Regions from separate parts of the Buttiauxella sp. JUb87 genome, predicted to be linked through region 3. Evidence: predicted binding sites of a transcription regulator. Region 3 holds the regulator's gene; each other region holds the start of a gene.
The links. Region 3 encodes CRP, which controls carbon source genes, mostly activating them, when cyclic AMP is high. Its sites were predicted from a motif close to ATGTGANNNNNNTCACAT; they were not measured.

Region 1: focA (formate transporter FocA) is a predicted target of CRP. The motif match lies at 2,881-2,898, and genes of this name have one in related genera.
Region 2: uxuA (mannonate dehydratase) is a predicted target of CRP. The motif match lies at 1,851-1,868, and genes of this name have one in related genera.

Annotation. Positions count from the first base shown of each region.
Region 1 covers NZ_SNVY01000003.1:653,591-658,119, reverse strand. Annotated here, with positions in the region: gene EC843_RS15055 (DUF421 domain-containing protein) at 1-654, opposite strand, end outside; gene ycaO (30S ribosomal protein S12 methylthiotransferase accessory factor YcaO) at 793-2,550, shown strand; gene focA (formate transporter FocA) at 2,957-3,814, shown strand; gene pflB (formate C-acetyltransferase) at 3,868-4,529, shown strand, end outside.
Region 2 covers NZ_SNVY01000001.1:1,375,052-1,379,580, reverse strand. Annotated here, with positions in the region: gene EC843_RS06465 (GTP-binding protein) at 1-162, opposite strand, end outside; gene EC843_RS06460 (mannitol dehydrogenase family protein) at 295-1,758, opposite strand; gene uxuA (mannonate dehydratase) at 1,967-3,160, shown strand; gene yeiP (elongation factor P-like protein YeiP) at 3,274-3,846, opposite strand; gene EC843_RS06445 (YkgJ family cysteine cluster protein) at 4,013-4,267, shown strand; gene EC843_RS06440 (ABC transporter substrate-binding protein) at 4,406-4,529, shown strand, end outside.
Region 3 covers NZ_SNVY01000002.1:44,283-48,811, reverse strand. Annotated here, with positions in the region: gene EC843_RS08630 (YccS/YhfK family putative transporter) at 1-1,384, opposite strand, end outside; gene crp (cAMP-activated global transcriptional regulator CRP) at 1,476-2,108, opposite strand; gene EC843_RS08620 (OsmC family protein) at 2,422-2,826, shown strand; gene EC843_RS08615 (phosphoribulokinase) at 2,844-3,728, opposite strand; gene EC843_RS08610 (YheU family protein) at 3,902-4,120, opposite strand; gene EC843_RS08605 (hydrolase) at 4,117-4,529, opposite strand, start outside.

The sequences.
Region 1 (4,529 bases), on a different contig from region 3:
TTTATGAGCACAGCGCGGGCAAGCAATTTCATCATTTGCATTCAACGCCACGACTTCACTGCAATGGATACAGGCATAATCCGCATCTTCCGGCATTTTAATAAACCGTTCGCAGCAGTGCTCAGGCAAAATCGGTAAACCCGGCCTGACGAGTTTATCAGGAAAGAAATAGACGCTTATCTGGCCGTTGGTTTCAAGTATCGCCAGACGAACTTGCCCGAGATGCTCTACGCCCAGCAAGCGTAGCTCCATAAAAAACTCAAATTCAGTCATGTTTTGCGACTTCATTTTTTCCCAGGAAAACTCCCCCTCTTCGATAATGACGGAAGGTTTTCCTTCAAACAGGTTTTCAAGTTTTTCACTGTGGCTCATCAGCCACATCACCAGACGATAAAGCAGCCCCAATGTGACGAAAACAATCAACACAGGTAGCATCGGTACGTCATGATAAAACGCCACATCGCCTGCCGCCGAGCCAAGCGTTAAGATTATCAACACTTCAAACAACGACATCTGCCGAACGCCACGCCGCCCCGTTATCTTTAAAAACAGGAACACTAATATAAAGGTATAGAGGCTACGAAAAGCGACCTCCCAGAGAAAATCGAGTGGGACGTCGTTTAATGCCATACGTTGAAGATCAAAGCTCTTCATTTTTACCGCCATTACAGTGGGTTACTGACAGTAAGCATAGCCTGTTATGCTATCGCCGCCTGCTGGCTGCTGACAATGGTGTCAGTCGGCTAAAACCCGTATCATTGCGCGCTTTGCGTACGACAAAAGTGAAACCTCATGACTCAAACCTTTATTCCTGGCAAAGATGCCGCACTGGAAGATTCCATCGCTCGCTTCCAGACCAAGCTCGCCGATCTTGGCTTTAATATAGAAGAAGCTTCCTGGTTAAACCCTGTGCCAAACGTCTGGTCAGTGCATATCCGTGATAAAGACAGCGCGCTGTGCTTTACCAATGGTAAAGGCGCGACTAAAAAAGCCGCTTTGGCTTCAGCGCTGGGCGAATATTTCGAGCGTTTGTCGACTAACTATTTCTTTGCTGATTTCTGGTTAGGTGAAACCATCGCCAATGGCCCGTTTGTGCATTATCCAAACGAGAAGTGGTTCCCAATTCCTGAAGATGAGCAACTGCCGGAAGGCATTCTCGACGATCGTTTGCGCGCGTTTTACGATCCTGAGAACGAAGTCACCGCAGGTATGCTGATTGATCTGCAATCCGGCAATGAAGAGCGCGGCATCTGCGCACTGCCGTTTACCCGCCAATCCGATCAAGAAACCGTCTATATTCCGATGAACATCATCGGGAACTTGTATGTTTCTAATGGGATGTCTGCAGGGAACACCGCAAACGAAGCCCGTGTTCAGGGACTTTCAGAAGTTTTTGAGCGTTACATTAAAAATCGCATTATCGCGGAAAGCATTAGCCTGCCGGAAATCCCGCAGGAAGTGCTGGCTCGCTATCCTGGCGTGGTTGAATCCATCGCCACGCTGGAAGCAGAAGGTTTCCCAATCTTCGCTTACGACGGTTCGTTAGGCGGAAAATATCCGGTTATTTGCGTGGTGTTATTCAACCCAGCAAACGGGACGTGTTTTGCGTCGTTCGGTGCCCACCCTGATTTTGGTGTTGCGCTGGAACGTACCGTGACTGAACTGCTGCAGGGGCGTGGCCTTAAAGATCTGGATGTCTTCACTCCTCCGACCTTTGATGACGAAGAAGTTGCCGAGCATGCCAATCTCGAAACTCACTTTATCGACTCCAGCGGTCTGATCTCCTGGGATATGTTCAAGCAAGATGCCGACTATCCATTTGTTGACTGGAGCTTCTCTGGAACCACAGAAGAAGAATTTGCCACATTGATGGCAATCTTTAATGCAGAAGACCAGGAAGTTTATATCGCTGACTACCAGCATCTTGATGTTTACGCTTGCCGCATCATCGTTCCTGGTATGTCCGATATTTATCCTGCCGAAGATCTGCTGCTGGCTAACAACAGTATGGGCTATCACTTGCGTGACACCATTCTGTCATTACCAGGCAGTGAGTGGGAGAAGCAAGATTATCTCGATCTGATTTCTCAGTTAGATGAAGAAGGCCACGATGATTTCACCCGTGTCCGCGAGCTGCTTGGTCTGGCGACAGGTAAAGACAATGGCTGGTATACGCTGCGTATTGGTGAATTGAAAGCCATGCTGGCACTGGCTGGCGGTGACACCGAACAAGCGCTTATCTGGACGGAATGGACGATGGAATTCAACGCGTCTATTTTCAGCCCTGAGCGTGCGAACTACTATCGCTGCCTGCAAACCCTGCTGCTACTGGCGATGGAAGAAGACCGCCAACCGCTGCAATATCTGAATGCCTTTGTGCGTATGTACGGCGCAGAAACAGTAGAAGCGGCAAGTGCTGCTCTGAGTGGTGAAGCGCCATTCTATGGCCTGCAAGCTGTAGATAGCGATTTGAAAGCGTTCCCTGCCCATCAGGCGTTGTTAGCGGCGTATGAAAAACTGCAACGCGCAAAAGCGGCTTTCTGGAAATAAAGTAACAAAACTAAACTCAAAGGTGCGTAAACCATAATGTTTACGCTATATTACGGGGCGATTTTTATTGCCCCGTGTTTTTATTGGCAGCGTAATAATTTCATTTGTGACTCAATAGTTAAATATTGGTGAAATATTATTATATTAAACTACAAATAATGTTGCCAAATTATAGAAATACTCCATTCTAATTACCCCGACACAGGAGCGTTGAGGCTAAATATCAAATTACATTATAAATTTTAAACTTTATTTTTATCAAAAGTATCAACAACTTAAACTGAAAATCAGGTAAACACCTGCTTTTATCAGGCCTATAAGCTTGGCGAGATATGATCCATATCAAATTTTACTCTATAATGCTTTGTTAGTATCTCGTCGCCGAATTAAATAAGAGAGAGTTAGTGTGAAAGCTGACAACCCTTTTGATCTATTGCTCCCAGCCGCTATGGCGAAAGTCGCCGAAGACGCTGGCGTCTATAAAGCAACAAAGCACCCGCTGACCACGTTTTATTTAGCGATCACGGCGGGGATGTTCATCTCGATTGCCTTTGTCTTTTACATCACTGCGACCACCGGTACTTCGACCATTCCGTTTGGGATTGCGAAGCTGATTGGCGGTACTTGCTTCTCCTTAGGGCTTATCCTGTGCGTTGTCTGCGGTGCCGACCTCTTCACTTCTACCGTGTTGATTGTTGTTGCTAAAGCCAGTGGCCGTATCACCTGGGGTCAACTCGCGAAGAACTGGGTCAACGTTTACATCGGTAACCTGTTCGGTGCTTTGATGTTCGTGGTGTTGATTTGGTTGTCAGGTATGTACATGACAGCAAACGGTGCGTGGGGTCTGAATGTGCTTCAAACCGCAGACCATAAAATGCACCACACCTTTATTGAAGCTGTGTGCCTGGGTATTTTGGCTAACCTGATGGTCTGTCTGGCTGTCTGGATGAGCTACTCGGGTCGCAGTTTGATGGACAAGATGTTTGCTATGATTCTCCCGGTCGCCATGTTTGTTGCTAGTGGTTTTGAGCACAGTATCGCAAACATGTTCTTGATCCCTTTGGGTATCGTAGTACGCAACTTTGCAAGCCCGGAATTCTGGACCGCAGTTGGGTCGTCTCCGGACAATTTCACTCACTTGACCGTATTGAACTTCATCACAGATAACCTGATCCCAGTGACTATTGGGAACATTATCGGTGGCGGCGTACTGGTTGGGTTGACGTACTGGGTAATTTATCTACGCGGTGGTGATAAGCACTAAGTGCTAGCCGTCGTGTAGGGAATAAGAAATCCACATTAGAAGGTAGGTGTTAAATGTCCGAGCTTAATGAGAAGTTAGCCACAGCCTGGGAAGGTTTTGCCAAAGGTGACTGGCAGAATGAAGTCAACGTGCGTGACTTTATTCAGAAAAACTACACCCCTTACGAGGGTGACGAGTCCTTCCTGGCAGGTGCTACTGAAGCAACTACCACATTGTGGGACAACGTCATGGAAGGCGTTAAACAGGAAAACCGCACTCACGCGCCTGTTGACTTCGATACTGACCTCGCTTCCACCATCACCTCTCATGATGCTGGTTACATCAACAAGTCCCTCGAAACTATCGTTGGCCTGCAGACTGATGCTCCACTGAAACGTGCAATTATTCCGTTTGGTGGCATCAAAATGGTTGAAGGTTCTTGCAAAGTATACGGTCGTGAACTTGACCCAATGCTTAAGAAGATCTTCACCGAATACCGCAAAACCCACAACCAGGGTGTGTTTGACGTTTATACCAAAGACATTCTGAACTGCCGTAAATCAGGCGTAATCACCGGTCTGCCGGATGCTTATGGTCGTGGTCGTATCATCGGTGATTACCGTCGCGTTGCGCTGTACGGCATCGACTTCCTGATGAAAGACAAATTCGCTCAGTTCAACTCTCTGCAGAGCAAACTGGAAAACGGCGAAGACCTGGAAGCAACAATTCGTCTGCG
Region 2 (4,529 bases), on a different contig from region 3:
TGCGCCACTGTCAGCTAACAATGCACCATCGATGCCGACTTCGCCAAATTCGTTCACCAGCACAGCCCATTTTTCATGCTCAGGTTTATTGGCCAGCAAATGCAGAATGGTGGTGGTTTTGCCGCTACCGAGAAAGCCGGTAATAAGGTTGGTTTTAGTCACAGGTGCTCCGGACAGGTTTAGTAAACCTTACGTGATTGAATGATCACAATCCTGAACAATATTGATGAAAAAAGGAAGACTGAACGCGCCTCGCTTCCTTGTTCAGCGCGTTTAAGGGCATAGATCGTTAAATTAATCGACCAGTTTTGCTACTGCTTCGCGCGCGCCGAGGTTGCATAATTCGCTCCACGCAATTTGGATACGGGCAACAAATTGTTCATCAACAGGCAGGTCGCTACCAAAGATTTCATGCAGGTTGAGCAGGGCGAGTACCCGTTCTTCAGTAGTGCTGCTTTCAACCAGCATTTTTATTTTTCCGGCCAGCGGATCACGAATATCAATCTCATTGCCAGCGTCATCAGTGCCGCTGACATAACGCATCCAGCCTGCGATGCCCAGTGCAAGACAAGGCCATTCATCACCTTGCTGGAGATGCCAGCGCACACTTTCCAGCATACGTTGCGGCAGTTTCTGGCTACCGTCCATCGCGATTTGCCACGTGCGATGTTTCAGCGCCGGGTTTTCGAAACGGTCGAGTAACTTATGTGCATACTGCTGCAAATCGACGCCAGTCACGCGCAGTGTCGGCGCTTGTTCCTGCATCATTAAGCGATGCGCAGCCAGGCGGAAATTGTTATCAGCCATACAATCATTGACGTGCTGATAGCCCGCCAGATAGCCGAGATACGCGAGGAAAGAGTGGCTGCCGTTAAGCATGCGCAGCTTCATTTGTTCCCATGGCATCACGTCGTCGACCATCTCAACACCCACTTCTTCCCATGCCGGGCGGCCAGCGACAAAGTTATCTTCAATCACCCACTGGATAAACGGTTCGCCTGAAATCGCGCATGGATCTTCTACGCCTAAGGCATCGGTGATTTCTTGCAGTGATTCCGGCGTTGCCGCAGGGACAATTCTGTCGACCATGGTGCTTGGGAAGGTCACGTGCTCACGGATCCAGTCGGCTAACTCCTGGCTGCGCGTTTCTGCCATGCCAATCACCGCGTGGCGAACGACATGGCCGTTGTCGGGAATGTTGTCGCAGGAAAGTACGGTAAAGGGACACAACCCGCGCTCGCGACGGCGATTAAGTGCTTCCACCAGAATGCCTGGTGCAGAATGGGGCTCGGCAGGATTTTGCAAATCGTGAATAATTCGTTCGTTACTATTGTCGAGTTTTCCGGTCGCCGGGTCGATGCAATAACCCTTTTCAGTCACAGTCAGGGAAACAATCGCCACCTGCGGTTCGCAGAACTTCTCAATGATTGCATCAAGGCCATCAAGTTTTGCGTTCAGGCACTCATTCACCGCACCAATAATAATTGCCTGGTTACTGTCACGGCCTTTTTCCAGCACGGTATATAAATGATCCTGGGCCCGCAGCGCGCTCATCAGTTTGTCGCCACTGAACAAGCTAATTTCACAAATGCCCCAATCGCCCGCCAATTTATTGAGTACCCGATCGGTTAACAGCGCCTGGTGTGCACGATGAAATGCGCCAAAACCAAAATGGACGATGCGGGTTTTTAACGCTTTGCGATCATAGCGTGGCTGCTGAACGCTGGCGGGGAGCGTGACCGAAGCAATTGTATTCATAATTGTAAATCCTGATTAACGAATTAGTAACATTGCGCAGTCTAAAGTTATATGACAACAAATTAAATTGGTGTGCTGGCTTTATCCCTTTAATGTGAGCTGGATCAACCAATATCACCGCAAAAATTGACCGAAAAGAAGAATCCGGTATGGTAGTAGTCAATACAGCATTTATAATTGGTATGACAACTTAACTGAGGAACTGTCGATGGAACAAACATGGCGTTGGTATGGCCCAAAAGACCCGGTATCTCTGGATGATGTGCGTCAAGCGGGCGCGACCGGTGTCGTTACTGCTCTGCATCACATCCCAAATGGCGAAGTGTGGCCGGTTGCTGACATTAAAGAGCGTCAAGCCGTGTTGGCAGCGAAAGGGCTGACCTGGTCTGTAGTAGAAAGTATCCCGGTGCACGAAGAAATTAAAACTCACTCCGGTGACTACGATAAGCATATCGCAAACTACCAACAAAGCATTCGTAACCTGGCAGAATGTGGCATCGACACCGTGTGCTACAACTTCATGCCAATTCTGGACTGGACGCGCACCGACCTGGAATATGAATTGCCAGATGGCTCAAAAGCCCTGCGTTTTGACCAGATTGCCTTTGCGGCATTTGAGCTGCACATCCTGAAGCGCAAAGGCGCTGAAGCGGATTACAGCGAAGAAGAGCAGCGTCAGGCGCTGGACTACTTCAACAATATGTCTGATGCCGAAAAAGAAAAACTGACCCGCAATATCATTGCCGGTTTACCCGGTGCGGAAGAGGGTTACACCCTGGACCAATTCCGTGCGCGTCTGGCGGAATATGACGGCATCAGCAAAGATCAATTACGTGAAAACATGGCGTACTTCCTGCGTGCGATTGTTGCCGTAGCAGAAGAAGTTGGCGTGCGTCTGGCAGTTCACCCGGACGATCCACCGCGTCCAATTCTTGGCTTGCCGCGTATCGTTTCTACCATTGAAGATATGCAGTGGCTGAAAGAAACCGTCAACAGCATTTATAACGGCTTCACCATGTGTACCGGTTCTTATGGCGTTCGCGCTGATAACGACCTGGTGCGGATGATTGAAACCTTCGGCGATCGCATTCACTTTACCCATCTGCGCGCAACTTGCCGCGAAGATAACCCGAAAACCTTCCATGAAGGCGCGCACCTGCAAGGTGATGTGAACATGGTTGCGGTGGTGAAAGCGATTCTGACTGAAGAACAGCGTCGTAAAAATGCCGGTGATGTGCGTCCGATCCCAATGCGTCCGGATCACGGCCACCAGATGCTTGACGACCTGCACAAGAAAACCAACCCTGGTTATTCAGCAATTGGCCGCCTGAAAGGTCTGGCTGAAGTACGCGGTGTGGAACTGGCTCTGAAACAGACCCTGTTCCCGGACTTGCTGAAGTAAGCTAAAAATTCCCTGATTGTCTCCTTCTCCTTCAGGGGGAAGGTCGGGATGAGGGGGTTTTACAGACATAAAAAAACGCGCCAATTGGCGCGTTTTTGCATTCTAAACAGCAATTAATCTGCACGACCCATAGAACGCTTTTCAGCGATATGGATGCGGATCTTTTCACCGGTCACCATATATTCTGGAACCTGAATCACCAGGCCAGTCGACATCGTTGCGGGCTTGGTACGGGAGCTTGCTGACGCGCCTTTGATGCCTGGTGCGGTTTCAACAATTTCCAGATCCACAGTCTGTGGCAGTTCAAGTGCCAGCAGTTGGCCATCCCAGGTCAGAACCTGCATGTCTGGCATGCCGCCTTCTGGAATGAACTGCAACTCGTCTTCAATCTGATCTTTAGAGAAGATATACGGGGTGTAATCTTCTTTATCCATGAACACGTATTCGTTGCCATCGATGTAAGAGAAATCAACGTAACGGCGGGTCAGGGTAATGGTGTCGACGATATCGTCACCTTTAAAGCGTTCTTCAACTTTCTGGCCAGTACGGACATCAGAAAAACGCATTTTATAGAGGGTTGCAGCGCCACGTGCGCTCGGTGCCTGAATATCAATATCTTTAACAATCAGCAGTTTGCCGTTGTAATTCAGTACCATACCTTTTTTGACTTCGTTAGCTCTTGCCATCGATGTTTCCTGTAAAAAATTGAGAGTCGAAAATATTGCGACAAATTACTCGCGGGGCGAGTTTCAGGCAAGCGGATTCACTGCTGAAAGCCGATAAATGCACATAGTAAAGCCACGTGACTACTGCTACAGTCCAGATCCTTGTCAGCCCACCGGAGCATTGCAGATGGACTGTCGTCCCGATTGCGGCGCATGTTGTACCGCGCCTTCCGTATCAAGCCCAATCCCTGGCATGCCGCATGGCAAGCCGGCCAATACTTCCTGCATTCAACTTGGCGCTGACATGCGTTGTAAAATTTTTCTTTCGCCGCTCAGGCCGAAGGTCTGCGCCAGCCTGCAAGCCACGCGTGAAATGTGTGGCACCACGCGCCAGCAAGCCATGGATTATCTGATATATCTCGAAGCGGCGACGGCCCCTTAACGGCCCATAACCTGGCCCTCTATTCTACCATAACCAGAATAGGGTCAAATATTTAACATGTTGATCATGATATAAATTCCTTGCCTTTGCCTGTCTGAATCTATCAGCAGGAATCAATCATTGGGAAAAGGAAATACCATGAGTAAAAATCTACTGTTATGGCTGGTCAGCCTGATGGCAGTGCTGCCTCTGCAGGCCGCTGAAATCCCACCAGGAACCGTGCTCTCCCCCCAGCAAATTTTCCGCTATAACAATCACAGCG
Region 3 (4,529 bases):
TCGCCCAGCCATAGCTCTGGCGAATAAACAAATAGCTGACCAGCGTAATGACCAGCATCGCGGCCAGGGCAATGCTTTGTGGGAAGTGAAAGTGCAGGGCGATACCCGCAATCGCCAGGCCAGCAATGGTCCCTGCCGAACGGTGCAGAATGCGTACCCGCGTGGCGCCGTAGCCGTTTTGCGTAACGAACATCACCGTCATTAAAATCCAGTAGGGTTTCGGCAGATGTAAAAATGCCCCGAAAAGACTGGCGATGGTTAGCATTACGCCTAGTCGGGCGGCGTTGCGCAGGGCGGCAGATTTCAACGACAAATAGCTTTTCAGTGCTGCCCACAGCGGTAAACGGCGCTGCCGGTCTTCCATTAAATCACGGGCGTACAGAGGGCGTTGGATGCGCAGCACGCGGGCGATACGGCTGAAGTGATAATGACAAAACTGCCCAACCGGGTTGTCCGGATTCTGGCGAGCAATTTTCTCGAGGGCTTCAATTTGTTTCTCCATCGTAAAACGCTGTGGGTAACGATGGTAGAGAATGTCATCGGCCAACACGCGCAAGCGTGCCGCAATGGTCTGCGCATTCCAGCGAATAACCGCTTCTGCATGGCTTTTCGCGACAAGTTTTTGCACCTCGGCAGGCTGGTGCAAACTGACGGAGATGTGCTCTTGCAAATCTAACGCTATCTGAAAAGAGCGTAACAAATGTTTGTAACCGTTCTGCTGATTTGCCGACAGCATATGCAGCTGTTGGTAGCAGATGGTGATCAGGTCTACGGCTTTTTGCTGGCGAGCCAGCAGTGGAGGCAGCGCTGTTTCGGGATCAGCATGTTGTGTCAGCATGCCGTATTTGGCTTCACAGTACTCCGCCAATTGGCGATAGAGCAGGCTTAACGTTTCGCGCAGCGGCTGCTCACGCCACATCCAGAACCAAAACCAGTTAAAGACTCCGTACCAAATCGTGCCGGAGACATATAACACCATCGGCTTCCAGATAGGCATATTGCCGGCCATGCTTAGCGTAAAGATGGCCGCAATCAGCGATGCCGGAAGCAAACGTGCGTGCAGGGCGCTGATTTCAGCGGTGACGCCCAACAAGAGCGCCATCACCATAAGAATGATGGGCAATGGGACCGCGGTGTAGAGCAGCAAAAGCTGCATGATTAAACTGCTGGTCGCAAAAAGAGTGCCGCCAACAATCAGGCGTTTAAAAAAACGCTTATGGGGTGTATCCAGACCAGCAATGTTGCAACAAGCGGGCACTAACGAGAAAAGCAGACCTAACTGCAAATTCCCCAGTAGTAAACCGATCCCCACAGGAAGGCACAGCACCAGCGTTTGCCGCAGTGCATAGTTAACTTCAGGGTGATAGATTAATCTTCTCCACATATGCTTGTCATACTTTGTGTTGCAGGTGTTTGGATTTTAAAGACAAAAAAAGGCGTGTCCATAAAGCAACACGCCTTTTTTGAAACGGAAATTAACGAGTGCCGTAAACGACGATCGTTTTGCCGTGAGCGGAGATCAGGTTCTGATCTTCCAGCATTTTCAAGATACGACCGACAGTTTCACGAGAACAACCGACGATCTGACCAATTTCCTGACGGGTAATTTTAATCTGCATACCGTCTGGGTGAGTCATTGCATCAGGCTGTTTTGCCAGGTTCAACAGTGTCTGCGCGATACGACCAGTCACATCGAGGAATGCCAGGTTACCGACTTTCTCAGAAGTGACTTGCAGACGACGAGCCATCTGGGAAGAAAGACGCATCAGAATGTCTGGGTTTACCTGGATCAGCTGGCGGAATTTTTTATAGGAAATTTCAGCCACTTCACAGGCAGATTTAGCACGGACCCAGGCACTACGTTCCTGGCCTTCTTCGAACAGCCCTAACTCACCAATAAAGTCGCCCTGATTCAGATAGGAGAGGATCATTTCCTTGCCCTCTTCATCTTTGATCAGAACAGCTACAGAGCCCTTGACGATGTAATACAGCGTCTCTGCTTTTTCACCCTGGTGGATCAGTGTGCTCTTCGATGGATACTTATGAATGTGGCAATGGGACAAGAACCATTCGAGAGTCGGGTCTGTTTGCGGTTTGCCAAGCACCATGCGCGGTTATCCTCTGTTTATAACTGGCTACCAACGACAGGACGCTAAACATCCTGTCTGGCGTTGCAAGTATTAGAATATTCCCCACTTTGGGGAGATGGCATGCAAGTCATTCTTGCTGCCTGTAATTAGTGACGTCCTTTGCATCTATGCATTACGTCAATGTATCAATGTAGCATCCGGATTGTTTTAGCATAGCTTTTGGCAGGTGTCTCCTATTGTCTCGTTTCAGCATGACGTAGGTCGCCTTCCGTTGCCAGTTTTGCTGCATCCGCGTACTCTGGAAGGTAATTTTTTCAATGGGAGAAGCAACATGCAGGCACGTGTGAAATGGGTTGAAGGGTTAACTTTCCTTGGTGAATCCGCTTCAGGACACCAGATTCTGATGGACGGTAATTCTGGCGATAAAGCACCGAGCCCGATGGAAATGGTACTGATGGCTGCCGGGGGTTGCAGTGCAATCGACGTGGTTTCTATTTTGCAAAAAGGCCGCTACGACGTCACTGACTGCGAAGTGAAATTGACCTCTGAGCGTCGCGAAGAAGCTCCTCGTCTTTTTACTCACATCAATCTGCATTTCATCGTGACAGGCAAAGAGCTAAAAGATAACGCGGTTTCCCGCGCGGTTGATTTATCTGCTGAGAAGTATTGCTCTGTTGCACTGATGCTGGAAAAAGCCGTAAATATCACGCACAGCTACGAAGTCATTGAAGGCTAGTGTGCAAAACAGGGCGGTTACTCGCCGCCCTGAATATTGATATTTCGTCCTTCTGCCAGACGCTTCACTAACGGCGTCATGATCAACTCCATCGCCAGCCCCATTTTGCCGCCCGGTACCACTATTGTATTGATGTGGGAAATGAATGAGCCTTGCAACATGGCGAGCAAGTACGGGAAATCGATGTCATCCAGCCCGCGAAAATGAATCACCACAAAACTTTCATCCAGCGATGGAATTCCGCGTGCAGCAAACGGGTTAGAGGTATCTACAGTCGGGACACGCTGGAAGTTAATGTGCGTGCGTGAAAATTGTGGCGTGATGTAATTGATGTAGTCGTCCATTGAGCGCACCACTGAATCCATCACCGCTTCCCGGGAATGCCCACGTTCGCTGGTATCACGCACCAGTTTTTGAATCCATTCCAGGTTGACAATCGGCACTACGCCAACCAGCAAGTCGACGGCATTCGCCACATCGTGCTGTGGGGTGACGACTCCACCATGCAATCCTTCATAGAACAACACATCGGTCGGTTCAGGCAGCGATTGCCATGGTGTAAACGTCCCAGGAATTTGGTTCCAGGGGACGGCTTCGTCATAGGTATGAAGATACTTACGCGATTTACCTTGCCCGGTTTTTCCGTACTCGATAAACGTTTGTTCCAGCAGGCCGAAGTCATTCGCTTCCGGACCGAAGTAACTGATATGGCGGCCTAAGTCGCGTGCTTTACGAATAGCCATATCCATTTCAGGACGCGTGAAACGATGGAAGCTGTCACCTTCAACTTCGGCAGCGCGCAGGTTGAGTTGCTGGAATATTTTGCGGAAGGCAAGGCTGGTGGTGGTCGTTCCCGCGCCGCTGGAACCTGTTACGGCAATAACCGGATGTTTGGCTGACATAAGGCAACAACTCCATGGGTAATCACAAGTGTGTGTTCGTAAGGGCTGGCCCTCACCCTAACCCTCTCCCCCTGGAGAGGAGACTGTCCGGATTTCGCTTTGGTTCTTCCCCTTCTCCCTCAGGGATAGGGCTGGGGTGAGTGTGGTTTTACTATGCAGTATAGAATAAACGCTTAGCCGCGAAGCTGCCCGCGAGCCATGATATTCACCGTTTCGTGAAGCTCCGACCATACCAGCACAGCCTCGCCACTTTGTAGCTGGCGCTTAACATCGGCCACTTTTTGCTCCAGCGAACGCTCTTGTTCACCATAATCGGTACCTTCACGTAATACAAAGGATTCAATCAGATTATCAAGCGTTTCGGGGGGGAGATCTTGCCAGGGAATCATCATAATGACGGGTCCAAAAATTTAGACAACCACTGCGGGATGCGTTGCTCAAGCCACATTTCCGGACGCCGTAGCGTGCCACCAACAAATCCAACATGCCCACCATAGCGCGTCAGTTGATACTCAATATTGGCAGGCAGTATCGCTGTGTCGGGGATCACATGGTGATCCATAAACGGGTCATCTTTAGCGTGAATGATTAACGTCGGCGTTTTGATTTGCGGCAGCAACGGCATGGCGCTGCATTGACGATAGTAGTCGATAGCATCTGCAAAGCCATGAATCTTCGAGGTGATCAAATCGTCAAACTCACGCAGACGACGCACTCCTTTAAGCTGGCGCATATCTACCGGGAGTGTGCCTGGATAGCTTCTGAGCTTACGTGCCGCATTTTTCTTCAGCAGATTTAACA